3 regions of the Cedecea neteri genome follow, and region 1 is predicted to be linked to each of the others. Evidence: predicted binding sites of a transcription regulator. Region 1 holds the regulator's gene; each other region holds the start of a gene.
What was found. The regulator PurR, encoded in region 1, represses purine synthesis genes. The targets are predictions, from matches to a motif close to CANGCAAACGTTTGCNTG.
Positions count from the first base shown of each region.

Region 2: a site for PurR is predicted at 3,784-3,801, ahead of cecR (transcriptional regulator CecR). Genes of this name have one in related genera too.
Region 3: a site for PurR is predicted at 6,915-6,932, ahead of purH (bifunctional phosphoribosylaminoimidazolecarboxamide formyltransferase/IMP cyclohydrolase). Genes of this name have one in related genera too.

Region 1 covers NZ_CP009459.1:2,935,645-2,945,713, reverse strand. Annotated here, with positions in the region: gene gloA (lactoylglutathione lyase) at 81-488, shown strand; gene rnt (ribonuclease T) at 599-1,258, shown strand; gene LH86_RS13915 (Grx4 family monothiol glutaredoxin) at 1,300-1,644, opposite strand; gene LH86_RS13910 (C40 family peptidase) at 2,005-2,853, shown strand; gene sodB (superoxide dismutase [Fe]) at 3,190-3,771, shown strand; gene LH86_RS22600 (YnhF family membrane protein) at 3,862-3,951, opposite strand; gene purR (HTH-type transcriptional repressor PurR) at 4,244-5,269, shown strand; gene punR (DNA-binding transcriptional activator PunR) at 5,266-6,204, opposite strand; gene punC (purine nucleoside transporter PunC) at 6,319-7,521, shown strand; gene cfa (cyclopropane fatty acyl phospholipid synthase) at 7,818-8,966, shown strand; gene LH86_RS13875 (glycoside hydrolase family 1 protein) at 9,193-10,069, shown strand, end outside.
Region 2 covers NZ_CP009459.1:2,382,769-2,392,837, forward strand. Annotated here, with positions in the region: gene LH86_RS11265 (ABC transporter permease) at 1-231, opposite strand, end outside; gene LH86_RS11270 (ATP-binding cassette domain-containing protein) at 218-1,966, opposite strand; gene hlyD (secretion protein HlyD) at 1,953-2,960, opposite strand; gene cecR (transcriptional regulator CecR) at 2,950-3,645, opposite strand; gene rhlE (ATP-dependent RNA helicase RhlE) at 3,902-5,299, shown strand; gene dusC (tRNA dihydrouridine(16) synthase DusC) at 5,519-6,454, shown strand; gene LH86_RS11295 (OprD family outer membrane porin) at 6,735-8,063, shown strand; gene surE (5'/3'-nucleotidase SurE) at 8,088-8,978, shown strand; gene licT (BglG family transcription antiterminator LicT) at 9,140-9,979, shown strand.
Region 3 covers NZ_CP009459.1:1,348,998-1,359,066, reverse strand. Annotated here, with positions in the region: gene metA (homoserine O-acetyltransferase MetA) at 1-766, opposite strand, end outside; rRNA gene rrf (5S ribosomal RNA) at 1,449-1,564, opposite strand; rRNA gene LH86_RS06380 (23S ribosomal RNA) at 1,658-4,563, opposite strand; tRNA gene LH86_RS06375 (tRNA-Glu) at 4,776-4,851, opposite strand; rRNA gene LH86_RS06370 (16S ribosomal RNA) at 4,937-6,476, opposite strand; gene purH (bifunctional phosphoribosylaminoimidazolecarboxamide formyltransferase/IMP cyclohydrolase) at 7,095-8,684, shown strand; gene purD (phosphoribosylamine--glycine ligase) at 8,703-9,995, shown strand; gene LH86_RS06355 (DUF1481 domain-containing protein) at 10,042-10,069, opposite strand, start outside.

The DNA of each region.
Region 1 (10,069 bases):
TTCCTTTCATTGATAGCGGCGCGCAAACGCCGCTATACTCAACGACTCCAGAAATAACTGTCTCATTCGACGAGGATTTTATGCGTCTACTTCATACCATGCTGCGCGTTGGCGACCTGCAACGCTCCATCGAGTTCTACACCAAAGTGCTGGGCATGAAACTGCTGCGCACCAGCGAAAATACCGAGTACAAATACTCTCTCGCGTTTGTCGGCTATGGCGATGAAAGCGACACGGCGGTTATCGAACTGACTTATAACTGGGGCGTGGACAGCTATGAGCTGGGCACCGCTTACGGCCATATCGCGCTGAGCGTGGATAACGCCGCCGACGCCTGCGAACGCATTCGTAATAACGGCGGCAACGTGACCCGTGAAGCCGGCCCGGTAAAAGGCGGCACCACCGTTATCGCTTTTGTTGAAGATCCGGACGGTTACAAAATCGAGCTGATCGAAGAGAAGCATGCGGGTAAAGGTCTGGGTAACTGATTTTCAGACGATTAGCGTCAAACAAGGGGCGTGTTGTGCGCCCCTTACTGCAACACTCCCCGAAATTTGCCATAATGCGCGCTGCATTTTCCCCGTATTAAGAGAAGCTGATGTCAGACAACACGCAATTGCATGGCCTGTGCGACCGTTTTCGTGGTTTTTATCCGGTAGTGATCGACGTTGAAACCGCAGGTTTTAACGCCAAAACTGATGCATTACTGGAAATCGCCGCCGTTACCCTGAAGATGGATGAAGACGGCTGGTTATCCCCCGACGAAACCCTGCACTTCCATGTCGATCCGTTTGAAGGTGCGAACCTGCAGCCTGAAGCCCTGGCGTTCAACGGTATTGACCCGCATAACCCCCTGCGTGGTGCCGTCAGCGAATACGATGCCCTCCACGCGATTTTCAAAACCGTGCGCAAAGGCATTAAAGACAGCGGCTGTAGCCGGGCGATTATGGTGGCGCACAACGCCACGTTCGACCACAGCTTTATGATGGCCGCCGCTGAGCGCGCATCATTAAAACGTAACCCATTCCACCCGTTTGTGACGTTTGATACCGCGGCCCTGAGCGGCCTGGTGCTGGGGCAAACCGTGCTGGCAAAAGCCTGCATCGCCGCAGGCCAGAAGTTTGACAGCTCGCAGGCCCACTCCGCCCTGTACGACACCGAGCAGACCGCCCTGCTGTTCTGCGAAATCGTCAACCGCTGGAAGCGCCTCGGCGGCTGGCCACTGCCGTTGGCAGACGAGCCTGAATCTGAGGCATAAAAAAAGCGACCTAAGGGTCGCTTTTTTACTGGCAGGCGAGATTACTCTGCGCCTGGCTCTTCAGATTTGTGCTTCTCTGCGGTCTCTTTGATCAGTGCCTGCAACTCACCACGCTGGTACATCTCGATGATGATATCGCAGCCGCCGACCAGCTCACCGTCCACCCACAGCTGCGGGAAAGTTGGCCAGTTGGCGTATTTTGGCAGTTCAGCGCGGATGTCCGGATTCTGCAGAATATCCACATAGGCGAAACGCTCGCCGCAGGCGGACAGAGCCTGAACGGCCTGAGCGGAGAAGCCGCAGCTCGGCAGCTTCGGGGAACCTTTCATATAGAGAAGAATCGGGTTCTCAGCGATCTGGCGTTGAATTTTTTCAATAGTGCTCATTGTCTTGCTTCCTCAAACCTTGATACGGCAATAGCCTGCCATTGTAGCCAGTTGCGCCCCGGGCAGAAAACACCATTTTTCTCAGGGTTTTTCTTCTAGCCCCGGCGAGCAAACATACTTTAAGAATAACACTTTTACGGCGCGCGAAAATGAGCAATTTGCTTCATTCGAGATCAATTAAACAGCGGATAACACCCTGGAATGGTTAATTTTTTAGCTATAGCTTCCACTTTTGGCCGTTAAATAGTATTTGCCTATTAACATTATCGGCTTTTATGCATTAGAATCGTCGGGTTTCGCAAAAATCATACGCAGGCATGATGGTTAGCATCGTGCCTTCATTTATCAGGGGATTGACGAGTGGCGCGGATAAATAAAATCTCTATCACGCTATGTGCTCTGCTATTTGCTTTGCCCTATACACCTTTGGCGCAGGCGTCTGAGCACGTCCGCCATCCTGTTGCACAAAAAGGCCATCCGGCAAAGACAACAACCAGTAAAAGCAACAAGGGTAAAGAGAAAGCAAAACCGAAGGTCAGCACAGCCTCCACCAAAAAGAAGTCCGGTAAAAAAGACACCTCACCGGCAAAAGCCAAAGTGGCTAAACGCACCACCACAGGCAAAAGCAGCACCCTCGCTAAAACCAGCAGCAAAAAAACCTCGCAGAAATTAGCCCTACAGCCAGCCTCCGCCACCGTTGCCTACACTGAAAAATGCACCCATCGTAAAGGGCATAAAAAGCAGTGCGTTAAGGTGAAGTCGGAAAAAAATCTGACCATCGCGCAGGCACATAAAGTACGCGTGCAGAAAGCGCAAAAAACGGCTATGAACAAGCTGATGGGACAAATTGGTAAGCCGTATCGCTGGGGCGGTACCTCCCCACGCACCGGTTTCGACTGCAGCGGGTTGATTTATTACGCTTATAAAGATCTGGTGAATATTCGTATTCCACGCACCGCCAATGAAATGTATCACCTGCGAGATGCCTCTTCCGTTGACCGTGGCGAACTGGAAAGCGGCGATCTGGTGTTCTTCCGTACTCAAGGGCGCGGCACCGCCGATCACGTTGGCGTTTACGTTGGCAACGGGAAGTTTATTCAGTCCCCACGCAGTGGCCGCGATATTCAGATCACCTCCCTGAGCGAAGATTACTGGCAGCGCCACTACGTGGGTGCCCGCCGGGTGATGACGCCAAAAACCATTCGTTAGTCTTATCCACGCCCTTTCGGGCTAATCAGACTGATTAAAATGTTAACAGCCCGGCAACGGGCTGTTAATTGCTGCTGACAAAGAGGGAAAAAGCGTGGTTTTTCCCTCTTTGTGGTTATCAGCTAAAAATCAATAAATTGATTTTCCTCGTTTATTTTAAAACGTCACCGGGTATTTATTTCATCACAGGTAGCTTGTCAGCAGTCTGAGCAGCCCGGCAACGGGCTGTTTTATTTTGTTGTTTCATTTCGCTTTTTCACTCACCTGTAATTTGCTAACCTTATAACCACACAAATTGTAGTTATATTGTGAAACAAAATAACAAGGAGTAAAGCAATGTCGTTCGAACTACCCGCCCTGCCCTATGCTAAAGACGCGCTGGCACCGCATATCTCAGCCGAAACCCTCGAATATCACTACGGTAAGCACCACCAGACCTACGTCACTAACCTGAACAACCTGATCAAAGGCAGCCCGTTTGAAGGCAAAACGCTGGAAGAGATCGTGAGAGGATCTGACGGCGGTATTTTCAATAACGCGGCTCAGGTCTGGAACCATACCTTCTACTGGCACTGCCTGGCGCCGAATGCCGGTGGGGAGCCGACCGGTGACGTGCTGGCCGCCATCAACCATACTTTTGGCAGCGTGGAAGCCTTTAAAAAGCAGTTCACCGAAGCGGCCATCAAAAACTTTGGCTCCGGCTGGACCTGGCTTGTGAAGAATAGCGACGGTAGCCTGGCTATCGTCTCGACTTCTAATGCAGGAACTCCGCTGACAACTGAGGCAAAACCGCTACTGACCGTGGACGTGTGGGAACACGCTTACTACATTGATTACCGCAACGCGCGCCCGGTTTATCTCGACCATTTCTGGGCGCTGGTGAACTGGAAATTTGTTGCGCAAAACCTGGCGGGCTGATTTCTATCGGTTACTTACGAAGTAGGAAGGTGACGTTTTTCTTCCTTCATCTATATATGATAAGGGCCGCTTTTCGCGGCCCTTTGTAAATCAGTGCAGGACGGCGGTAAGTGCTCCGGCAACAATCAGACTCAGTACGATAACCGTAGTCACCACGGAAAACTTCAGATCGGTACTCATTGCAAGCTCCTTTTATTTCCCTACAAAGTGTATGTGGGGTGATTTTCCCACAATTAGCGATAAAAATCCTGCTGGATTTGCGCAGATATCGGTTTTCCCTCTTCCACTTTGCCCCGGGATAAGCCAAAATCCTTCGCTAATTTACCGCGTATCGCCCGGCAACGCCCTCCTCCCGCTGTATGTCGCATCCCCGACAGGCCTGCAACCAACGTGTTGCCCCAGGAGTTAGCGAAGGCAAACGTTTAACATATGAGTTATCAGGAGTTTACGATATGGTCTGGAGTGACATCTAATGGCAACGATTAAGGACGTAGCGAAGCGCGCAAACGTTTCCACTACCACTGTGTCACATGTCATTAACAAGACCCGTTTTGTGGCGGAAGAGACGCGCAATGCCGTTTGGGCAGCCATCAAAGAGCTGCACTATTCACCGAGCGCCGTGGCGCGTAGCCTGAAGGTCAACCACACCAAATCTATCGGCCTGCTTGCGACCTCAAGCGAAGCCCCTTATTTTGCGGAAATTATTGAATCCGTTGAGAACAGCTGTTTCGCCAAAGGTTACACCCTGATTCTGGGCAACGCGCACAACAACTTTGAAAAGCAGCGCGCTTACCTGTCCATGATGGCGCAAAAACGCGTGGACGGGCTGCTGGTCATGTGTTCCGAATACCCTGACACACTGCTTTCAACCCTGGAAGAGTACCGCCATATTCCGATGGTGGTGATGGACTGGGGCGAAGCCCGCGCAGACTTTACCGATTCCGTGGTCGATAACGCCTTCCACGGCGGCTACCTCGCGGGTCGCTACCTGATTGAACGCGGCCATCGCGATATCGGTGCTATCCCGGGTCAACTGGAACGTAACACCGGCGGCGGCCGCCATGCAGGGTTCCTGAAGGCGCTTGAAGAAGCCAATATCAAAGTGCCTGATAACTGGGTAGTTCAGGGTGATTTCGAACCGGAATCGGGTTATCGCGCCATGCAGCAGCTGCTTAACCAGCCGCATCGCCCTACCGCTGTTTTCTGTGGCGGCGATATTATGGCGATGGGTGCGATTTGCGCCGCTGATGAAATGGGGCTGCGCGTGCCGCAGGACATTTCTATCATCGGCTACGACAACGTGCGCAACGCCCGCTATTTCTCTCCGGCGCTGACCACTATCCACCAGCCGAAAGAGCGCCTGGGCGAAACGGCGTTTAACATGCTGCTCGACCGTATCATTAATAAACGCGAAGAGTCGCAGACGATTGAAGTTCATCCGCGTCTGATTGAACGCCGCTCGGTGGCCGACGGCCCGTTCCGCGATTACCGCCGCTAAGCCTCTTCGGGGGCCGGGAATACGTTACCCGGCTCCTGCAACCACTCCTGATTCATCGTTTCACTATCGCCCAAATAGTCCAGCAACCAGCTCAGCGCGGGCGAAGCATCATCCTGCCGCCAGGTCAGGCAGCAGGCCGCGTCCGGGAATGGATTTTCCAGCAGCAGCTCTTTCCAGTCTCCCCTGACGAGCCACGGCTGGGCAATGTGCGTTGGCACCATACCAATGCATAATCCCGCCGTCAGGCAATCCTCCCCCGACGCCCAGTCCGGTACCACCACGCGGCGCTGGTTGTCGAGCAGCCAGGTAATGCGCTTGGGAAGTGAACGGGAGGTATCTTCCAACACCAAAGACGGCCAGGGGCGAATGTCATCATCCAGAATGATACCTTCCCGTTGCGCAAGCGGATGGCCAGCGGAAACCACGCAGCGCCAGCTAAGCGCCCCCATGTCCCGAAATGCGTAGCGCCCCCCGACCGGGATCGCCTGCGTGGCGCCAATCGCCGCCTCAACTCGCCCGTCGGCCAGCGCGTCCCACACGCCGTTGAACACTTCCTGGGAAACCCTTAATTCGATATCCGGAAAATGACGATAAAAATCCAGCACCAGCTGGCGGGTTCGCTCAGGTTTAACGATATTGTCTACTGCAATAGACAGATGCCCGCGCCAGCCGTTGGCTATCTGCTGGCACTGCTGGCGCGTTGCCATCATTTTTTTGATAACAGATCGGCCTTCTTTGAGAAAAAATGCCCCGGCGGCGGTCAGCTCAACGTCCCGATGACGCCGTTCAAACAGCGGCACGGCCAGCCATTCTTCAAGCTGCCGTACCGTATAGCTGATGGCAGACGGCACGCGATGCAACTCCTGGGCCGCACCGCTAAAGCTGCCGTTTCGCGCCACGGCATCAACCACTTCCAGCGAATATTCAGACCACATATTTCTGCCTGCAAAAAATTTGAATGCAATTTGCAAATATTAGCGTTTCACAAGCGGTTTTGCACTCCGTAGACTCCTGCCCCGTTAACCTGCTATCAAAATCAAGAGTGAAATATGCAACCATCAAAGGGATTTCTTATCTGGCTTGCGGGGCTGAGCGTGCTGGGTTTCCTGGCCACCGACATGTACCTGCCCGCCTTCGCCGCCATTCAACAAGATCTGGGTACCACCGCCTCCGCCGTGAGTGCCAGCCTGAGTCTGTTCCTCGCCGGCTTTGCTTTTGCCCAGTTGATGTGGGGCCCGCTTTCCGACCGCTTCGGGCGTAAGCCTGTGCTGTTGATTGGCCTGGCCATGTTTGCCGCCGGCTGTATCGGGATGCTTTGGGTGCAGGATGCCACCACGCTGCTGGTGCTGCGCTTTATTCAGGCCGTGGGCGTCTGCTCGGCCGCAGTTAGCTGGCAGGCCCTGGTGACCGACTATTATCCTGCCAACCGCGCTGGCCGTATTTTTGCCACCATCATGCCGCTGGTCGGGCTTTCTCCGGCGCTGGCCCCGCTGCTCGGCAGCTGGCTGCTGAACCATTTTGAATGGCAGGCCATTTTCGCCGTGCTGTTCGTGGTCGCTTTGCTGTTGATGATCCCCACGCTGCGCCTCAAGCCCCGGACTCAGCACCACGAGCAAACCGAAGACAATAAAGTCAGCTTCTTCTCTTTATTACGTTCCCGCGTTTACGGCGGCAACGTGCTGATTTACGCCGCCTGTTCCGCCAGCTTTTTCGCCTGGCTCACCGGCTCGCCGTTTATTCTGAATGAGATGGGCTACAGCCCCGCGGCAATAGGCCTGAGCTACATGCCGCAGACTGTCGCTTTCCTGGTCGGGGGCTATGGCTGCCGCAGCGCGCTGCAAAAGTGGAGCGGCAAACAGCTGCTGCCCTGGCTGCTGGCCCTGTATGCCCTGAGCGTGGTAGCCACCTGGGGCGTAGCGGTGAGTGGCCATGCTGACCTGACGCTGCTGCTTATCCCGTTCTGCGTGATGGCCGCGGCGAACGGTGCCATCTACCCTATCGTGGTTGCCTCTGCCCTGCTGCCTTTCCCACAGGCAACCGGGAAAGCCGCAGCGCTGCAAAACACCCTGCAGCTTGGGCTTTGCTTCCTGGCAAGCTTAATGGTTTCCTGGCTGGTCACGACACCGCTGCTGACCACCACCAGCGTGATGCTGGCGACAATCCTGCTTGCCGGTCTGGGCTATGCCCTGCAGCACACGGCCCAACGAGAAGCACAAAACAAGGGCCACAGCGAGTTGTCCCGCGCACAGTAACCTGCATGATAATGTGAATGTTGTGTGATTAGCTTGCTAACAATATTCCATTGAACCCTCAATTAAACGGGCTTATAGTAATTGCGGTTCTACTATAAGTCTTATCAATTTTATTTTGCGGGAGCCGGAGCGCTTTCGTTTTTCCATGGATGGCCTTTCAGTAAGGGAGAATCCCCCCTTTCTCTGTTCTACGTCGGATATCAGGCACGCGGAATTTTCCGTGAGAGTTCTCACAAGCCGAGAATAGCGTCTACGCTGTTTTAAGGTTCTGATCACAACAAGGTGATGGAGAAGCTATGAGTTCATCGTGTATAGAAGAAGTGAGCGTACGAGATAACGAATGGTATCGTATCGCAAATGAAATGCTGAGCCGGGCAGGCATTACCCTCAACGGCCCAAATCCTTTTGATATTCAGGTCAAAAATCCAAACTTTTTTAAACGCGTTCTGCAGGAAGGTTCTCTCGGCCTTGGTGAAAGCTATATGGACGGCTGGTGGGAATGCGAACGGCTGGATATCTTTTTCACCAAAGTCCTGCGTGCCGGACTGGAAAACCAACTGCCCCACCATTTCAAAGATACCCTGCGCATTGCGGCGGCAAGACTGGTTAATCTGCAGTCTAAGAAACGCGCCTGGATAGTCGGTAAAGAGCATTACGATCTTGGCAACGATCTGTTCAGCCGGATGCTGGACAAGCACATGCAATATTCCTGCGGTTACTGGAAAGACGCGACAAATCTCAGCGACGCGCAGGATGCCAAGCTCAAAATGATCTGCGAAAAACTGCAGCTTAAGCCCGGCATGAAGCTGCTGGATATCGGCTGCGGCTGGGGCGGTTTGGCCGAGTTTGCTGCGCGCAACTATGCCGTATCCGTCTTTGGCGTGACTATCTCTGCGGAACAACAAAAAATGGCCCAGGAGCGGTGCAAAGGTCTGGATGTCACCATCCTTTTGCAGGATTACCGCGATCTGAACGAACAATTTGACCGCATTGTTTCCGTCGGGATGTTTGAGCACGTCGGGCCTAAAAATTATGCCACCTACTTTGACGTTGCCGACCGCAACCTCAAGCCGGACGGCATTTTCCTGCTGCACACAATAGGTTCTAAAAGGACCGACAATAATGTCGATCCGTGGATCAATAAGTACATTTTCCCCAACGGTTGTCTGCCGTCGGTGCGGCAGATTGCCGATGCCAGCGAGCCGCATTTTGTGATGGAAGACTGGCACAACTTCGGTGCCGACTATGACAAAACGCTGATGGCCTGGTACGAACGTTTTCTGGCAACCTGGCCTGAAATCGAAGGAAACTATTCTGAGCGCTTTAAACGGATGTTTAGCTACTACCTGAATGCCTGTGCAGGTGCCTTCCGGGCACGTGACATTCAGCTCTGGCAGGTTGTTTTCAGCCGGGGCATTGAGCACGGCCTGCGCGTACCACGCTAAAATAAACCCGGTGAATGCCGGGTTTTTTCTTTTTCAATTGTCTCTCCTTGCGCACCGATGTGATTTACCTCACATGTTTAGTCCTGTCTGCGCTTAGCGGCTTGATCTGCTTAACAGATATCATTTCCTGGGATAGAAACCGGTTTCATCAATCACAGACAATCATGACATTAGCCGCATCAATGATTGCCTGCCGGAGATGGCAGGTCAGACCGTGAGGACAACGATGAAATACGCATTTCCTGAGCATTTCTGGTGGGGCAGCGCAGCCTCCGGCCCACAAACCGAGGGCGAAGCGCTGAACTTTGGCAAATCTGAAACCATCTGGGACCGATGGTTCGCCGAGCAGCCTAACCGTTTCCACCACGGCGTCGGGCCGCAAAACACCTCAACTTTTTATCAGCGCTGGAAGCAGGACATCGCCCTGCTGAAAAAACTCAATCACAATACTTTCCGCACCTCCATTTCCTGGGCTCGTCTGATTCCCGACGGCACGGGTGAAGTTAACCCGCTGGCGGTTGAGTTCTATAACCAGGTGATTGACGAACTGTTGGCTCAGGGCATTAAGCCGTTTATCAACCTGTACCACTTTGATATGCCGATGGTAATGCAGGAAAAAGGCGGCTGGGAAAGCCGTGAAGTGGTTGATGCCTACGCTGCCTACGCCAATACCTGTTTCGAGCTTTTCGGCGATCGCGTGAAGCACTGGTTTACCTTCAACGAGCCCGTTGTTCCGGTTGAGTGCGGCTACCTCTATGATTACCACTACCCTAACGTGGTGGATTTCAACCGAGCAGTAACCGTCGCCTACCACACCATGATTGCCCATGCGAAAGCGGTTAAGGCTTACCATGCCCGCAACGATGACGGCCAGATTGGTATCATTCTCAACCTGACGCCTTCTTACCCTCGTTCGCAAAACCCGGCTGACGTCAAAGCGGCAAATCTGGCCGACCTGATGTTTAACCGCAGCTTCCTCGACCCGGCACTGCGCGGTGAGTATCCTGCTGACCTGGTCGCGTTCCTGAAAGAGCATGATAAACTTCCAGCCTGCCAGCCTGAAGACAAAGCTTTGCTCGCCGCGGGCGTCGTAGACTTACTGG
Region 2 (10,069 bases), 550 kb from region 1:
ACTGATGGCGTGAGTGAAGTCCAGCGCGTCCTCGCTCTGCTGCTCGATCAGCACGCCGACGTGGAGGCGGCTGGAGTCCAGGTTAATGCCGTAGCCGAAGATAAACAGCAGCAGAAGAGGGATAACCACGGCGATTAACCAGCTGCTGGGATCACGCACGATTTGCCGGGTTTCTTTCACGCACAGGGCGCGGACGCGGCGCCACGATATCCTTTGGCTATGTTCGCTCATCGCTGTGCTCCTTATCCCATTCGTGAATCAGCCCGATAAACGCCTGCTCCATGGTGGGGTCAGGCGTGTCGTCATCTGCTATCTGCTGTTTCAGGTCGTCCGGCGTGCCGCTGGCAATCAGCTTGCCCCGGTATACCAGCCCGATGCGGTCGCAGTATTCGGCCTCATCCATAAAGTGAGTGGTCACCATCACCGTCACGCCTTTTTCTACCATGCTGTTGATATGCAGCCAGAACTCGCGGCGGGTAATGGGATCCACACCGGAAGTCGGTTCGTCGAGAAACAGAATATCCGGTTCGTGCATCAGCGAGCAGGCAAGCGCCAGTCGCTGCTTAAAACCCAGCGGCAGAGAATCTGTCGTGCTATTGGCGATAGGCTGCAGCGCAAACGCCTCGCTCATGCGGGCAATTTTGTCCTGCTGGGCGCGCCCGCGGAGGCCATAAACGCCGGAGAAGAAACGGAGGTTTTGTGCCACCGTCAGGTTGCCGTAGAGGGAGAATTTTTGCGCCATGTAGCCCAGGTGCTGGCGTGCTTTGCCGGAGCTGGTTTTCAAATCCATATCCAGCACCAGCGCTTTGCCCGAAGTGGGGACTAACAAACCGCACATCATCTTGAAGGTGGTGGACTTACCGGCGCCGTTAGGGCCAAGCAGCCCGAAGATTTCACCGCGCTTAACGGCAAAGTTAACGTGGTCGGTTGCGGCAAAGTCACCGAATTTTTTGGTTAGCTCTTCGGCCTGAATCACCGTTTCGCCGGGCTCGCCGTCAACGGTATGAAGAATATCGCCCAGCGGCGATTCGTTCGCGGCGGCGCCACCCAGCAAATCAATAAAAGCGTCTTCAAAGCGCGGGTCAGTTTCTTTCAGGCTGGTCTCGGGCACGTTCAGGGCATTTGCCAGCTCGCTCACTTTGGCCTCTTTAGCAAGGATCAGCCGCACCGAGCGCCCCTGAATCACGCCGTCGCTGACCTGCGGCAGCTTCAGCGCGCGCTGAAGCAGCTGGCGGTTATTCTCGTGCTCGTGGCTGACCAGCAGTGAACGTCCGGCCATCTTTTGCGTGAGCGCTTTCGGCGCGCCGTGATAAAGCAGTTCGCCTTCGTTCATCAGCAGGATTTCCCGGCATTGCTCGGCCTCATCGAGATACGATGTGCTCCAGAGGATTAGCATGCCTTCACCCGCCAGCTCGTGCACCATTTGCCACAGTTCCCGCCGGGATATGGGGTCTACGCCTACGCCAGGCTCGTCCAGCAAAAGGACTTTCGGCTGGCCGACGAGCGTACAGGCGAGACCAAGTTTTTGCTTCATCCCGCCCGAGAGCTTGCCCGCCAGCCGTTCGGTAAACGGACCGAGGGACGTGAATTCCAGTAACCGGGCAAATGTGCTTTTGCGCTGCTCCCCGGTCACGCCGCGCAGGTCGGCATAGAGCGTCAGGTTTTCCATTACCGTCAAATCTTCGTACAGGCCAAATTTCTGCGGCATGTAGCCCAGTTCAGCGTGCAGAGCGCGGTCGTCTTTAATCGGGTCGAGGCCGATCACTGAGGCACTGCCTTCGCTTGGCTGCAGCAGCCCTGCGAGCATTCTCATTAGCGTGGTTTTCCCCGCGCCGTCCGGGCCTACCAGCCCGGTGACTGCCCCGGCGTGAATTTCGCAATCCAGGCTGGCGACGGCCGGTTTTTCAAGTCCAGGGAAACGCTTCACCAGCCCCTGCAGATGAATAACCGCGTCATTGCTGCTCATGCTGAGCTCCAGCGTTGAATTTCACCGTAACGGGCATGCCCTGACGCAGCGCGTCATCTGCATCGGTCACGATAATGCGTAAGCGGTAGACTAAATCCGTGCGCAAATCGGGAGTTTCAACGGTTTTGGGCGTGAACTCCGCCGTTGGAGACACAAAGCCCACTTTGCCGTGATATGGCTTGTCCGGGCGGCCATCGGTGTAAATCAGCAGTTCGCTGCCGGGTTTGGCCTGCCCGAGGTTGGTTTCGTCGATATAAGCGCGAACCCAAACCGGGCGTGTGAGCGACAGGGTGAGTACCGTGCTGCCTGCGTTAAGCATGCTGCCGGGTTCAACGGCGCGGGTCAGCAGAGTACCGTCAGAAGGCGCAATCAGCGTGGTGTCCTGCAGATCTAGCTGCGACTGAGCCAACTGCGCTTTGGCTTGCTGAAGGCTGGCCTGCGCCTGAGCAATTTCCTGCGGGCGGTTGCCGCTGCGGTACTGGCTGAGCTTATCCTGGGCCGCCTTCAGCGTGGCTTTTGCCTGGTCGCTGGATGAGCGGGCGTTGGCTAAATCATTCGCTGAAATAGTTTTGGTCGCCCACAGTCCCTGCTGGCGCTGGTAGAAGTTTTGCGCGTAATCGTAGGCTGCCTGCGCCTGATTAACCTGCGCCGCAGCCTGGGCTATTTCTTCGTCGCGGTAGCCAGCAATAATCAAATCGTACTTAGCCTGGGCGGCCGCCACGTTGGCCTCGGCCTGGCGCAACGCGTTTTCATAGGGCGCTTTATCTATCAGCCCAAGCGGTTCACCAGTTTTGATCGCATCGCCTTCATCAACCTCAAGCGCCGCAAGCCGCCCTCCCACGCGGAAACTCAAGTTAACGGTGCGGATATCCACGTTGCCGTAGAGCGTGAGCTCGCTGTTTTGCCGGCTCTGATACCATTTCCAGCCGCCAAACGCCGCAGCCACGAGCGCTACAATCACAATCACGGCAATCACCGGCTTCTTATTGTTCATCACTAGCGTTTCCTCTGTTTAAAGATAATCCCTGCAGGATGAAATCAACGTGGCTCAGCACCACGCGGCTTATTTGCTGCACCCTGGCCTGGTCAAACTGAGGCCAGCCGGTACGCAACAGAATCGTTTCTCGCCCCAGCCGGAAGGCCAGTACCTGGCCGAGCAGCGTGTGGGTATGCAAAATAGTGTCGGTATCAAAAGGATCTCGCCCGGTGTAATGCGCCACCAGTGTGGTCAGCAGGGTGTGCATCGGGTCGATAACCTGCTGGTGAATAAGCTGATAAGCGGCGGTCGGGGAAAGCTGTTCGCGGGAGATAAATTTGCTCAGGTTGAGCGTGTCGTCGGCGGTCAGCAGGGCGATCATTTGCCCGAGGGCGGTATGGATAAGATGCCGTATTTTCTCTTTGTCCGTTTCGGGCTGGCGCAGCAGGGCTTCGGCGCGGGCAACATGCTCGTGAAAATTACCGCTGATGAAGTCAGCAATCCACTGGGCGGATGCCATATATAGCGCTTCTTTGGAGCCAAAGTAGTAGGTGATCGCGGCAATATTTTGCCCGGCCTGGGCGGCGATATCTCGCGTGGTGGCGTGCATGCCATACTCTGCGAACTGCGCGATGGCGGCGGTGATGAGCGTATTTTTAGCCTGCTCTCCGCGGCTGGTGACCGGCGTCGGCGAAGGTGTCATACCGACCTCTTAAAATGTTAATCAATCGATTGATTAAGAGTAAGCAAAGTTATCAACCCTGTCCAGAGCAAGGCTTTATTCTGTTAGCGTGGCGGAAAATGAGAATTTATGCGGAAGATCACAAAAACTGCTACACTGCACGCGAACGGCGCCGTGGTTTGCGCCTCCTCTCTTCGCCAGCTTAGCGCTGGCGCGTGATGTTCCCCCTGGAAACTACACCGCGCAATGCTGCGGTCAGGGCGGTTCTGGAGTTCCTATGTCTTTTGATTCTCTCGGCCTGAATGCCGATATTTTGCGTGCGGTGGAAGAGCAGGGCTATCGCGAGCCTACCCCAATCCAGCGCCAGGCAATCCCGGTAGTCTTATCAGGCCGTGACCTGATGGCCAGTGCCCAAACCGGCACCGGCAAAACCGCAGGCTTTACCCTGCCGCTGTTACAGCGTCTGACCGACAGCGCCCCTCACCAGAAGGGCCGTCGCCCGGTGCGTGCGCTGATCCTCACCCCAACCCGCGAACTGGCGGCGCAGATTGGTGAGAACGTCCGCGACTACAGCAAATATTTAAATATCCGCTCGCTGGTTGTCTTCGGCGGCGTGAGCATTAACCCGCAGATGATGAAGCTGCGCGGCGGCGTGGATGTGTTGGTGGCAACCCCAGGCCGTCTGCTGGATCTTGAGCATCAGAATGCCGTGAAGCTAGATCAGATCGAGATCCTGGTGCTGGACGAAGCCGACCGTATGCTGGATATGGGTTTCATTCATGACATTCGCCGCGTGCTGGCTAAACTGCCTGCGCGCCGCCAGAACCTGCTGTTCTCCGCTACTTTCTCCGACGACATTAAAGCGCTGGCTGAAAAGCTGTTGCACAACCCGGAAGAAGTGGAAGTGGCTCGCCGCAACACGGCGTCTGAGCAGGTCACGCAGCACGTTCACTTTGTGGACAAAAAACGCAAGCGGGAACTGCTGTCGCAGATGATTGGCGAAGGCAACTGGCAGCAGGTGCTGGTGTTCACCCGCACCAAACACGGCGCTAACCATCTGGCAGAGCAGCTGCAAAAAGACGGTATCACCGCGGCGGCAATCCACGGTAACAAGAGTCAGGGCGCTCGTACACGCGCGCTGGCGGACTTCAAAAGTGGCGGTATTCGCGTGCTGGTGGCGACCGATATCGCCGCTCGCGGCCTGGACATTGAAGAACTGCCGCACGTCGTTAACTATGAGTTGCCGAACGTACCGGAAGACTACGTGCACCGTATTGGCCGTACAGGTCGTGCGGCAGCCACCGGTGAAGCGTTGTCTCTGGTTTGCGTGGATGAACATAAGCTGCTGCGTGACATCGAGCGTCTGCTGAAGCGCGAGATCCCACGTATCGCATTGCCAGGTTTTGACGTTGATCCGTCTATTCCGGCTGAGCCAATCGTCAACGGTCGTCAGCAGCGTGGCGGCGGTGGTCGTGGCGGCCAGGGTGGTCGCGGTGGTCAAAGCCAGGGGCAGGGCCAGCGTCGCGGTGGCAGCGGCGGAAACGCAAATGCTTCCGGTGAGCGTAACAACGGCCCGCGCCGCAGCGGTAAACCGCAGGGCGAAGGTGCTGCGAAGCCGGCAGGGGACAATGCTCGTCGCCGTCGCCCACCGCGTAAACCAGCGGCTGCGCAGTAAGTTTCATACCCTCACCCTAACCCTCTCCCTGAAAGGGAGAGGGGAGTAAAGATACCCTGTATTTCTGTTTCCCTTTAAGGGAAGGAATGAGTGGGATCCTGGATTTTCTCCCCTTCCTCTTTGGGGGAAGGAATGAGTGAGATTCTGGGTTTCCCCCTCTCCCCCTTGGGGAGAGGGTCGGGGTGAGGGGATAACAACACAAATATTTTCGGATGCGTCATGCGTGTTCTTCTTGCCCCGATGGAAGGGGTTCTCGACTCTTTAGTCCGCGAACTTCTTACCGAGGTTAACGACTACGATCTCTGTATCACCGAATTTCTTCGCGTGGTCGATCAGCTGTTGCCGGTTAAATCTTTCCTCAAACTTTGCCCCGAGCTTAATCACGCCAGCCGCACGCCATCCGGTACGCTGGTTCGCGTTCAGCTTCTTGGGCAATACCCGCAGTGGCTGGCTGAGAACGCGGCTCGTGCGGTCGAACTCGGCTCCTGGGGCGTGGACTTAAACTGCGGCTGCCCGTCAAAGCTGGTCAACGGCAGCGGCGGCGGTGCGACTTTGCTCAAAGATCCCGAACTCATTTATCGCGGTGCGAAAGCCATGCGTGAGGCTGTGCCAGCGCATTTGCCGGTCACGGTAAAGATTCGCCTCGGCTGGGACAGCGGCGCACGTCAGTTTGAAATTGCGGATGCCGTGCAGCAGGCGGGGGCGACGGAACTGGTGGTTCACGGACGTACTAAAGAAGATGGCTACAAAGCCGAGCTGATCAACTGGGGCGCCATCGGTGAAATTCGCCAGCGGCTGTCGATCCCGGTTATCGCTAACGGTGAAATCTGGGACTGGCAAAGCGCGCAGAATTGCCTGGCCGCTACGGGATGTGATTCGGTGATGATTGGGCGTGGGGCGTTGAATGTGCCGAACCTGAGCCGGGTTATCAAATACAACGAAGCGCGAATGCCGTGGGCCGATGTCGTTACGCTTTTGCAAAAATACAGCCGCCTCGAAAAACAGGGTGATACCGGGCTGTATCACGTGGCAAGGATTAAACAGTGGCTTGGTTATTTACGTAAAGAATACGTTGAAGCAACGGAACTGTTTACCGTTATTCGTACATTAAAAACGTCCGGTGAAATCGCCAATGTTATTGGCGCGTTAAAATAATCATTTTCTACATGACCCGTTAATTGAGTTTTTAATTCACGGGCATTTTCTTTAAATCAATTCATCTTCTTTCATTATTTCCTGAATAGAGTTCACAAAATTCCATTTTAATTTTATTTAGTGCTGGAGCTGCTTGCAGCATGATGCCACTATAGCCTCATAAATTACACCAAGGATTGCTACTGTCTCACAGGCAAAACCTAAATTTATTCTCCGCATGTCGGGAAATGAATTTAGGTTTTTTTTTGCTTCTTTTTTATTAAAACAAGGGACGTTTATCATGTACTCACGCACAAAAATAACCGGTGGCATGATGCTGCTGTTTGCTTTGGGAGGTATGCCCGATGCGTTGGCCAGCTATGCTCGCTATGACGGTGGCCTGCTGACGGGCAGCCATCTTGATGCCACCTTAAAAAATGTCTGGATGTTGAATACCACCGATGCAATGGCGGACCAGGGGATTGGCGATCAGAACGCCTGGGCCCAGGCGGTGCATCTCGACTGGCAAAGCGGCTGGCTGTGGGACAGCGTGGGCATTGATGCTTCGTGGTATGGCGTAGCGAAGCTTTACGCCAACGATGCCTTCTACGGCAGGGACTTGTTGCGGGACAAAAACGGCAAAGCACAGGGCTTCAATAAGCTTGGACAACTGTATGCCAAAGCACGATGGGGCGACGCTGAGCGGCATCTCTCTCTTTGGGCTGGCTGGCGTCAGCTCTATAAATTCGGCGCGTTAAACGTCACCCGCAGCCGCGCCGCCCCCAGTACCTGGGAAGGCGTTAGCGCCGAGTTTGTCTGGGATGAGTTTGATGCAAAGGCCGCCGTCGTTAACCGCTTTTCTGAGCGCGATGAACCAGAGAAACGCCGCTTTCGCACCCTAAAAACGAACAAGCAAATTGACTATATCGCGACCAGCGAACTGAGCTGGTCTCCAGCAAAGGGCAGTAAAATCAGCTACATTGCCGCCGAGAGCGATAGCTATCTTCTTCGCCACGGGCTTGAAGCGAATACCGTGGTGCCGCTTGGCAAAGATTTTAATCTCCTGGCAAGAAGCACGTACTACTACGCCCGTGGCCTCAGCGATTGGGAGGGTGCTCGAGGGTTTAGCCGCAGCGCACAACATCTTTTTGCCCTTGTCGGTTATCAATATGGGCGGGCTGAATCCGGCCTCGGCTGGTCTCATACCCGGGCACCTCTGGATAACGGTTTAGGTCATTTTTATTGGCACTTTGGTAAAAACACCCGAGGTGCCTTTAATAGCAAAGCCGATGGCGAGGGCAATGACTATATCAACGACGGCGAACAAATGCTGTATTTATACAGCCAGTATCAGATCTTGCCTGAATTACTGGTTGGCATCTACGGCAATTACGGTTTTGGCATGCAATACAAAGGCGTGGATTTAAAAGAGTGGGAATACGGGGGCTATTTTCTCTGGCACAGCCCACAGGTTAAAGGCCTGAATGTATTCGCCGGGGCTGGGCCGAGCTATAGCTGGAAATTAACGTCTGGCAGAATGCCTTCTCTGGATGAAAAAAATCATAGTTTCCGCCGTGCGAAAGGCGTGGGGGGAAGCGTACGCGTTGAATATCGGTTTAATTTATTTTGATTCTGTCATAAATAAGGAGTGAATATGAAAAAGAACATCATCGCCGGGCTGGTGCTCACCTTAATTGCAGGTTCCGCTTTTGCCGCTGAGCGCCCGATGCGTATTCTGGTCGTCAATGATGATGGCTGCGAGTCGGTTGGGACAACCTCTCTGCAGGAGAAGCTGGCGGCAAAAGGATATGACGTCTGGATGGTGGCACCGGCCACCAATCAAAGCGGTATTGGTTCGGCCATTACCTTTAAACCAAATAAAATATTCGACGTTAAAAAGGTGGCCGATAAGCGCTACTGCTTCCCTGGCACCCCCGCAGACGCCCTTGACTTCGGCGTGCTGGGCGTAATGAAAGAGACGCCACCGGATCTGGTGATATCAGGCGTGAATGACGGCCCCAACACCGGCGTTGCGCAGCTCAACTCTGGCACCATCGGTGCCGCCGCCCGCGCGGTTCGCTATGGTTATCCGTCGATTGCCGCCAGTATTGGCTATATTCTCAACGAGCAAGAGATGAAGGCCGGGTGGCCAAGCACTCATAAATACTGGCCGGACTCAGTAGACTACGTGGTAGGTCTGGTGGATACGCTGGCGAAAACCTGGCAGCCAGGCAAGCCTGTGTTACCTGCTGGCTCAGGGTTGAGCATCAACTATCCGCCGTTAGAAAAGCAGGCCGTTAAGGGCGTGAAATTCGTTGAGAACGAACGAAACCCGGTGCCGCAGCACTACTATAAACTGCTGCCAGATGGCAAAGCGCAGCAAATCATGAGTGATAAAGTGCTGACGCCGGTGGACACAGACACCGATACCGGCTGGCTAAACCGTGGGTATATTACATGGACCGTTTTTGACGGAGAGTGGAATGCGCCGCAGTTTGACGAGCAGTATCGTAAACTGTTTGCAGCAGAAACCGTGGCCAACTAGTCAGGCAGTGTCGCGATCGCTATCACGGTTTTCGTCCTGCGCGCTTGAGCGATATATCCTCCGTGATAGAGTGCAGATGTTGGATTGTTACTGCGCTTAGCAGGCAAAACCTGATCATCTGGCTCTGCCAGAGATCAGGTTTTTTTGTTTCTGGGGTAACCATGGAAATCGCCAAGATACTGAACAATAACGTAGTGGTTATTCTCGACGAACACCAGCGCGAACAGGTGGTGATGGGGAAGGGACTGGGCTTTCAAAAAAAGCCAGGAGATAACCTCGATCGCAGCCAAATAGAAAAAGTATTTGCCCTGCAAAGCGATGAGCTGGTGGCGAGATTAAGCGAGCTGCTGAACCAGATCCCGCTGGAAGTGATGACCGCCTGCGATCGTATTATTCAACTGGCGCGTGAACGCCTCGGTAAGCTGCAGGAAAGCCTCTATATTTCACTGACGGACCACTGCCATTTCGCGATTGAGCGGCAGAAAAAAGGTATGGCGATCCGCAATGTACTGCTTTGGGAAATCAAGCGGTTATATCCCAAAGAGTTCGCTCTGGGGCTGGAGGCGATTGGCATCATTCACCGGCGCCTCGGCGTACTGCTTGCTGAAGATGAAGCGGGGTTCATCGCTCTGCATCTGGTGACAGCCCAGCTCGAAGGGGAAATGCCAGAGGTGATGGATATCACCCGCGTGATGCAGGAAATCCTGCATATCGTGAAGTACCAGCTGCAAATTGAATACCAGACCGAAAGTCTGAGCTACCAGCGCTTTGTCACGCACTTGAAGTTTTTTGCTCAAAGAATGCTCAATCGTACCACCGTGGCGGATGATGATGAAGCTCTGCATGCGGCGGTAAAAGACAACTACCCGCTGGCGTGGCGCTGTGCGGAGAAACTTCAGCAGCATCTGGCCAAAAGCTACCAGCGCGAGCTGACCAACGAAGAAATTATGTTCCTCGCTATCCATATTGAGCGAGTACGTAAAGAGAGTCGCAAAGCTTAAATAACAAAACGGATTGTGACTGCTTCGGCAGGCAAAACCTGAGCGTTAGCTTCCCTGTGGGGCGGCTGGCTCAGGTTTTTTTTTAACTTT
Region 3 (10,069 bases), 1.6 Mb from region 1:
GGAGCCCAGCATCAACATCGCGGAAGTACTCGCCGGACAGCGTCAGCGCATCATATTCCGGGTGACCGGTCACGAACGCAATGCGCTTATCCCTGCTGCCAAACAGGTAGGCATCGCCCTGTTCTGTTTCAGCAAAGATCTCCAGATCGGTGTAGTCGCGGATCAACTGCGCAGGAAAATCAGCATAGCGAGAGTGAGGTGCCAGGAATGAATCATCGAACCCGCGCGTCAGCAAAGCATGGGGCTGGGTAACATTGTGCTCGTAGACACCGGAAAGTTTTTCATCCCGGGTTTGTTTAGGAATACCGTACAAAATATTCAACGCGGCCTGAACTGCCCAGCAGACAAACAGCGTCGAGGTGACATGATCTTTGGCCCATTCCAGCACCTGCTGGATCTGCGGCCAGTAAGCCACATCATTAAATTCGACCAGCCCGAGCGGAGCGCCGGTGACGATCAATCCGTCGTAGTTGTCGTGTTTAATGTCGTCAAAATTGCAGTAAAAGTTATTGAGGTGCTCGCCAGGCGTATGGCGAGACTCCCGGCTGTCGATGCGCAGCAGCTGGATATCCACCTGCAGTGGAGAGTTGGAGAGCAGCCGCAGGAACTGGTTTTCCGTCTCAATTTTCTTTGGCATCAGATTCAGGATCAGTACCTTTAACGGACGTATTTCCTGATTGCTGGCGCGCGATGTCGTCATCACAAAGACGTTTTCTTCACGCAGGAAATTGACGGCTGGTAGCTCGTCCTGCACCCGAATCGGCATAACCTTATATCCTCAAAGCATACGTTTAAACGTTTAGACATCCAGACACCTGACGATACCGAGTTTATGGTTCAATGTCGAGTCAGAAGCGAAAAGGTGAAAATGTTTCATTTAAGAGTGATAACTTAGAGAAGAGACTTACGCTGGATTGAATACAAGATTGCAGTGAATAGCTCTGTCGTAGAAAGATAAAAATATGAAGGGTATAAAAAGCAAAAAACCCCGTCCTTTCGGTCGGGGTTAATGCTTAATTTGATGCCTGGCAGTTGTATGCCGGGCTGTCCTGCCCCTCACCCTGCGGGCAGCCTAAGGCTGTGCAAAATCGTTCCAGACGATTTTGTATTCGTATCATCCTGATACTCACCCCTCCGGGGCCGCCGCACGCGGCGTTCAAAATCATTACTAATGATTCTTGTCCTCCTCAGAAGAGCGCTCACCGACAAACAGCAGATAAAACAAAAGGCTCAGTCTTTCGACTGAGCCTTTCGCTTTTATTTGATGCCTGGCAGTTCCCTACAATACTCGTATCGTCCTGATACTCGCCCCTCCGGGGCCGCCGCGAGCGGCGTTCAAAAGTGTTCCCGACACTTTTGTCGCATGCCTATGCTCGTGCAGAGAATTTCCTGATACCAGATAAACAAAAAACCCCGGCCTTTCGGTCGGGGTTAATGCTTAATTTGATGCCTGGCAGTTCCCTACTCTCGCATGGGGAGACCCCACACTACCATCGGCGCTACGGCGTTTCACTTCTGAGTTCGGCATGGGGTCAGGTGGGACCACCGCGCTACGGCCGCCAGGCAAATTCTGTTTATTGACCGCTATGCTCGCGCATAACCATCAATCTAATCCTGAACTAAGCTGAAAATCTCTCTAAAACACCTTCGGTGTTGTAAGGTTAAGCCTCACGGATCATTAGTACTGGTTAGCTCAACGTATCACTACGCTTACACACCCAGCCTATCAACGTCGTAGTCTTCAACGTTCCTTCAGGACCCTTAAAGGGTCAGGGAGAACTCATCTCGGGGCAAGTTTCGCGCTTAGATGCTTTCAGCGCTTATCTCTTCCGCATTTAGCTACCGGGCAATGCCATTGGCATGACAACCCGAACACCAGTGATGCGTCCACTCCGGTCCTCTCGTACTAGGAGCAGCCCCCCTCAATTCTCCAGCGCCCACGGCAGATAGGGACCGAACTGTCTCACGACGTTCTAAACCCAGCTCGCGTACCACTTTAAATGGCGAACAGCCATACCCTTGGGACCTACTTCAGCCCCAGGATGTGATGAGCCGACATCGAGGTGCCAAACACCGCCGTCGATATGAACTCTTGGGCGGTATCAGCCTGTTATCCCCGGAGTACCTTTTATCCGTTGAGCGATGGCCCTTCCATTCAGAACCACCGGATCACTAAGACCTGCTTTCGCACCTGCTCGAGCCGTCACTCTCGCAGTCAAGCTAGCTTATGCCTTTGCACTAACCTCACGATGTCCGACCGTGATTAGCTAACCTTCGTGCTCCTCCGTTACGCTTTAGGAGGAGACCGCCCCAGTCAAACTACCCACCAGACACTGTCCGCAACCCGGATCACGGGTCTACGTTAGAACATCAAACATTAAAGGGTGGTATTTCAAGGTTGGCTCCACGCAGACTGGCGTCCACGCTTCAAAGCCTCCCACCTATCCTACACATCAAGGCTCAATGTTCAGTGTCAAGCTATAGTAAAGGTTCACGGGGTCTTTCCGTCTTGCCGCGGGTACACTGCATCTTCACAGCGATTTCAATTTCACTGAGTCTCGGGTGGAGACAGCCTGGCCATCATTACGCCATTCGTGCAGGTCGGAACTTACCCGACAAGGAATTTCGCTACCTTAGGACCGTTATAGTTACGGCCGCCGTTTACCGGGGCTTCGATCAAGAGCTTCTCCTTACGGATAACCCCATCAATTAACCTTCCGGCACCGGGCAGGCGTCACACCGTATACGTCCACTTTCGTGTTTGCACAGTGCTGTGTTTTTAATAAACAGTTGCAGCCAGCTGGTATCTTCGACTGCCTTCAGCTCCACCCGCGAGGGGTTTCACCTACCGACAGCGTGCCTTCTCCCGAAGTTACGGCACCATTTTGCCTAGTTCCTTCACCCGAGTTCTCTCAAGCGCCTTGGTATTCTCTACCTGACCACCTGTGTCGGTTTGGGGTACGATTCAATGTTACCTGATGCTTAGAGGCTTTTCCTGGAAGCAGGGCATTTGTTACTTCAGCACCGTAGTGCCTCGTCATCACACCTCAGCGTTAACAGAAGTCCGGATTTACCTAAACTTCCCGCCTACATGCTTAAACCGGGACAACCGTCGCCCGGCTAACATAGCCTTCTCCGTCCCCCCTTCGCAGTAACACCAAGTACAGGAATATTAACCTGTTTCCCATCGACTACGCCTTTCGGCCTCGCCTTAGGGGTCGACTCACCCTGCCCCGATTAACGTTGGACAGGAACCCTTGGTCTTCCGGCGAGCGGGCTTTTCACCCGCTTTATCGTTACTTATGTCAGCATTCGCACTTCTGATACCTCCAGCAAACCTCACAGTTCACCTTCGACGGCTTACAGAACGCTCCCCTACCCAACAACACATAGTGTCGCTGCCGCAGCTTCGGTGCATGGTTTAGCCCCGTTACATCTTCCGCGCAGGCCGACTCGACCAGTGAGCTATTACGCTTTCTTTAAATGATGGCTGCTTCTAAGCCAACATCCTGGCTGTCTGTGCCTTCCCACATCGTTTCCCACTTAACCATGACTTTGGGACCTTAGCTGGCGGTCTGGGTTGTTTCCCTCTTCACGACGGACGTTAGCACCCGCCGTGTGTCTCCCGTGATAACATTCTTCGGTATTCGTAGTTTGCATCGGGTTGGTAAGCCGGGATGGCCCCCTAGCCGAAACAGTGCTCTACCCCCGAAGATGAGTTCACGAGGCGCTACCTAAATAGCTTTCGGGGAGAACCAGCTATCTCCCGGTTTGATTGGCCTTTCACCCCCAGCCACAAGTCATCCGCTAATTTTTCAACATTAGTCGGTTCGGTCCTCCAGTTAGTGTTACCCAACCTTCAACCTGCCCATGGCTAGATCACCGGGTTTCGGGTCTATACCCTGCAACTTAACGCCCAGTTAAGACTCGGTTTCCCTGCGGCTCCCCTATACGGTTAACCTTGCTACAGAATATAAGTCGCTGACCCATTATACAAAAGGTACGCAGTCACCCCATAAAGAGGCTCCCACTGCTTGTACGTACACGGTTTCAGGTTCTTTTTCACTCCCCTCGCCGGGGTTCTTTTCGCCTTTCCCTCACGGTACTGGTTCACTATCGGTCAGTCAGGAGTATTTAGCCTTGGAGGATGGTCCCCCCATATTCAGACAGGATACCACGTGTCCCGCCCTACTCTTCGAACTCACAACTTGTGCATTTTAGTGTACGGGAGTATCACCCTGTACCCTGCGACTTTCCAGACGCTTCCACTAACACACAAACTGATTCAGGTTCTGGGCTGCTCCCCGTTCGCTCGCCGCTACTGGGGGAATCTCGGTTGATTTCTTTTCCTCGGGGTACTTAGATGTTTCAGTTCCCCCGGTTCGCTTCATTACGCTATGTATTCACGCAATGATAGTGTGACGAATCACACTGGGTTTCCCCATTCGGAAATCGCCGGCTATAACGGTTCATATCACCTTACCGACGCTTATCGCAGATTAGCACGTCCTTCATCGCCTCTGACTGCCAGGGCATCCACCGTGTACGCTTAGTCGCTTAACCTCACAACCCGAAGATGTTTCGCTTCAGATTATGAAAATTTGAGAGACTCGAACATGTCTTAACCTCATTCTTTATTACGGAAGAATGAGACGACATGTCGTTTCAATTTTCAGCTTGTTCCGGATTGTTAAAGAGCAAATATCTCAAACATGACTCTTTCAAGTCAGCTTTGAGATATAACGGCACGCAACTTTCACTTACATACCAGCAAGTGGCGTCCCCTAGGGGATTCGAACCCCTGTTACCGCCGTGAAAGGGCGGTGTCCTGGGCCTCTAGACGAAGGGGACACTGAAGTCTCAATCGCAAGACGCCTTGCTTCTCTACATCTATCAGACAATCTGTGTGAGCACTACGCGGGTTGTATCTATTAGGTAAGGAGGTGATCCAACCGCAGGTTCCCCTACGGTTACCTTGTTACGACTTCACCCCAGTCATGAATCACAAAGTGGTAAGCGCCCTCCCGAAGGTTAAGCTACCTACTTCTTTTGCAACCCACTCCCATGGTGTGACGGGCGGTGTGTACAAGGCCCGGGAACGTATTCACCGTAGCATTCTGATCTACGATTACTAGCGATTCCGACTTCATGGAGTCGAGTTGCAGACTCCAATCCGGACTACGACGCACTTTATGAGGTCCGCTTGCTCTCGCGAGGTCGCTTCTCTTTGTATGCGCCATTGTAGCACGTGTGTAGCCCTACTCGTAAGGGCCATGATGACTTGACGTCATCCCCACCTTCCTCCAGTTTATCACTGGCAGTCTCCTTTGAGTTCCCGGCCGAACCGCTGGCAACAAAGGATAAGGGTTGCGCTCGTTGCGGGACTTAACCCAACATTTCACAACACGAGCTGACGACAGCCATGCAGCACCTGTCTCAGAGTTCCCGAAGGCACCAATCCATCTCTGGAAAGTTCTCTGGATGTCAAGAGTAGGTAAGGTTCTTCGCGTTGCATCGAATTAAACCACATGCTCCACCGCTTGTGCGGGCCCCCGTCAATTCATTTGAGTTTTAACCTTGCGGCCGTACTCCCCAGGCGGTCGACTTAACGCGTTAGCTCCGGAAGCCACGCCTCAAGGGCACAACCTCCAAGTCGACATCGTTTACGGCGTGGACTACCAGGGTATCTAATCCTGTTTGCTCCCCACGCTTTCGCACCTGAGCGTCAGTCTTTGTCCAGGGGGCCGCCTTCGCCACCGGTATTCCTCCAGATCTCTACGCATTTCACCGCTACACCTGGAATTCTACCCCCCTCTACAAGACTCAAGCTTGCCAGTTTCGAATGCAGTTCCCAGGTTGAGCCCGGGGATTTCACATCCGACTTAACAAACCGCCTGCGTGCGCTTTACGCCCAGTAATTCCGATTAACGCTTGCACCCTCCGTATTACCGCGGCTGCTGGCACGGAGTTAGCCGGTGCTTCTTCTGCGAGTAACGTCAATCACTAAGGTTATTAACCTTAATGCCTTCCTCCTCGCTGAAAGTACTTTACAACCCGAAGGCCTTCTTCATACACGCGGCATGGCTGCATCAGGCTTGCGCCCATTGTGCAATATTCCCCACTGCTGCCTCCCGTAGGAGTCTGGACCGTGTCTCAGTTCCAGTGTGGCTGGTCATCCTCTCAGACCAGCTAGGGATCGTCGCCTAGGTGAGCCATTACCCCACCTACTAGCTAATCCCATCTGGGTTCATCTGATGGCAAGAGGCCCGAAGGTCCCCCTCTTTGGTCTTGCGACGTTATGCGGTATTAGCTACCGTTTCCAGTAGTTATCCCCCTCCATCAGGCAGATCCCCAGACATTACTCACCCGTCCGCCGCTCGTCACCCAGGAGCAAGCTCCCCGTGCTACCGCTCGACTTGCATGTGTTAGGCCTGCCGCCAGCGTTCAATCTGAGCCATGATCAAACTCTTCAATTTAAAAGTGTTTGATGCTCAAAGAATTAAAACTGTTTATAAAATCAGTAGTCACTCTTCAAGACTTGATATTTGTTTGCATCCGAAGATGCTTAGATATCAATCCTGCGAGTGCCCACACAGATTGTCTGATAAATTGTTAAAGAGCAGTGAGTCAGTCGCTTTCGCTTGCTAACTCGAGGTGGCGTATAATACGCTTTCCTCTTTCAGAGTCAACCCTTAATTTCAGGATTTTTAACTCTCATCGCCGCCGTTACTCTGTGATGTTGTTCACATGTTCCGTGTCGATGGAGGCGCATTATAGGGAGTTCTCCCGGCGCTGCAACACTAAAATGACAGAAAAATGACTGACTGCTGCATTCCACAGCAAAACCCCGCCTTATACCCTTTTGCACACAGACTTATCCACAATCCGGATTTGAACTTAAAATTCGCGAGCGTGACGCAAACGTTTTCGCTACAATGCACCGCGATAAAATGGACACCCCCGATGGGGGCGTTAGCTGAGTTTTCGTCTCTTCTTTTCCTTAATTTCCCTTTTCTGCGCCGCCAGAACTAAGGTGAAGACTAAAATTCAGCTAACGCTCTTCTATATGCGAACCAAAGCCAAGGGATAAAACCATGTCACAACGTCGTCCTGTACGCCGCGCACTGCTCAGTGTTTCTGACAAAGCCGGTATCGTCGAATTCGCTCAGGCCCTCTCCCAACGTGGAGTGGAGCTGCTGTCCACCGGCGGAACCGCCCGCCTGCTGGCAGAAGCAAACCTGCCGGTAACCGAAGTCTCCGACTACACCGGTTTCCCGGAGATGATGGACGGACGCGTCAAAACGCTGCACCCGAAAGTTCACGGCGGCATTCTGGGCCGTCGCGGCCAGGACGATGCCATCATGGCGGAGCACGCCATCTCTCCTATTGATATGGTCGTCGTTAACCTTTATCCGTTTGCCCAGACCGTTGCCCGCGAAGGCTGCTCTTTAGAAGATGCCGTTGAGAACATCGACATCGGCGGCCCAACCATGGTTCGCTCCGCAGCCAAGAACCATAAAGATGTGGCGATCGTAGTAAAGAGCAGCGACTACCAGGCGATCGTTGCCGAGCTGGACTCTAACGAAGGATCCCTGACGCTGGAAACCCGCTTCGATCTGGCGATCAAAGCTTTCGAACATACTGCCGCATACGACAGCATGATCGCTAACTACTTCGGTAGCCTGGTCCCGGCCTATCACGGCGAAAGTAAAGATCCTGCAGGGCGCTTCCCACGCACGCTGAACCTGAACTTCATTAAGAAGCAGGATATGCGTTATGGCGAAAACAGCCACCAGCAGGCCGCCTTCTATATAGAAGAAGAAATTAAAGAAGCATCCGTGGCAACCGCGACCCAGGTTCAGGGCAAAGCGCTCTCCTATAACAACATCGCGGATACCGATGCGGCACTGGAATGCGTGAAAGAGTTCGACGAACCGGCCTGCGTTATCGTTAAACACGCCAACCCTTGTGGCGTGGCCGTCAGCGGTTCCGTTCTCGAAGCCTACAACCTGGCTTATAAAACCGATCCAACCTCTGCCTTCGGCGGCATCATCGCTTTCAACCGTGAGCTGGATGCAGAAACCGCACAGGCCATTATTTCCCGTCAGTTCGTCGAGGTTATTATCGCCCCTTCCGCTAGCGAAGAAGCGCTGAAGATCACCGCGGCCAAACAGAACGTTCGCGTCCTGGTTTGCGGCCAATGGCAGAAGCGCACGGCAGGCCTCGATTTCAAACGCGTCAATGGCGGCCTGCTGGTTCAGGATCGTGATTTAGGTATGGTAACCGCAGGCGATCTGCGTGTAGTCACAAAACGTCAGCCGACCGAGCAAGAACTGCATGACGCGTTGTTCTGCTGGAAAGTGGCGAAGTTCGTGAAATCCAACGCCATCGTTTATGCCCGTGACAATATGACCATCGGCATAGGCGCAGGCCAGATGAGCCGGGTCTATTCCGCCAAAATTGCTGGTATCAAAGCCAGCGATGAAGGCCTGGAAGTAAAAGGTTCTGCCATGGCCTCCGATGCCTTCTTCCCGTTCCGCGATGGCATTGATGCGGCAGCCGAAGCTGGCGTGAGCTGCGTTATCCAGCCGGGCGGTTCTATTCGTGATGATGAAGTCATTGCCGCCGCCGACGAGCATGGGATCGCGATGATCTTCACCAACATGCGCCACTTCCGCCATTAATTACCGGAGCGTTTATAGATGAAAGTTTTAGTTATTGGCAACGGCGGGCGCGAACACGCGCTGGCCTGGAAAGCGGCTCAGTCTCCTTTAGTACGTACTGTATTTGTTGCGCCAGGTAACGCGGGCACCGCGCTGGAGCCAGCGCTGCAGAACGTTGCTATCAGCGCGACAGACATTCCAGCTCTGCTGAGTTTTGCGCAGAATGAAAAAATCGACTTAACCATCGTCGGCCCGGAAGCGCCGCTGGTTATTGGCGTAGTGAATGCCTTCCGCGCCGCTGGCCTGAAAATCTTCGGGCCTACCGAAGGGGCTGCACAGCTGGAAGGCTCGAAGGCTTTTACCAAAGACTTCCTGGCCCGCCACAATATCCCAACGGCAGAATACCAAAACTTTACCGAAGTTGAGCCTGCGCTGGCTTATCTGCGCGAGAAAGGCGCGCCTATCGTGATTAAGGCCGACGGCCTTGCTGCGGGTAAAGGCGTTATTGTCGCAATGACGCTGGAAGAAGCAGAAGCTGCCGTCAATGACATGCTGGCCGGGAACGCGTTTGGCGATGCGGGCCACCGCATTGTTATTGAAGAGTTCCTCGACGGCGAAGAAGCCAGCTTTATTGTGATGGTAGATGGCGAGCACGTTCTGCCGATGGCCACCAGCCAGGATCATAAACGCGTTGGCGATGGCGATACTGGCCCGAACACCGGCGGTATGGGCGCTTACTCCCCCGCTCCGGTTGTGACTGACGAAGTGCATCAGCGCACCATGGAACGCGTGATTTGGCCGACCGTGCGCGGTATGGCTGCCGAAGGGAACACCTACACGGGCTTCCTGTATGCCGGGTTGATGATCGACAAGCAGGGTAACCCGAAGGTGATTGAGTTCAACTGCCGCTTCGGCGATCCGGAAACTCAGCCCATCATGCTGCGTATGCAGTCAGATCTGGTTGAGCTGTGCCTCGCGGCCTGCGACGGCAAGCTGGATGAGAAAGACTCTAAGTGGGACGAACGTCCGGCTCTGGGCATCGTGCTGGCGGCGGGTGGTTATCCGGCCGATTATCGCAACGGCGACGTTATCCATGGTCTGCCGCTGGAAGAAGTGGCCGACGGCAAGGTGTTCCACGCTGGGACTAAGCTCAGCGAAGATGACCGCGTACTCACCAACGGCGGGCGCGTATTATGCGTGACTGCATTGGGCGAAACGGTTGCCAAAGCGCAACAGCGCGCGCTGGAGCTGAAAAAAGAGATTCACTGGGAGGGCAGTTTCAGCCGCTCGGATATCGGTTATCGCGCTATTGCGCGTGAAAACGCGAAGTAATCTCGACAGCACACACTAAACCGCCCGCGTGGCGGTTTTTTTATACCTAGAAATCGCCAGGCTTAGGCTGCCAG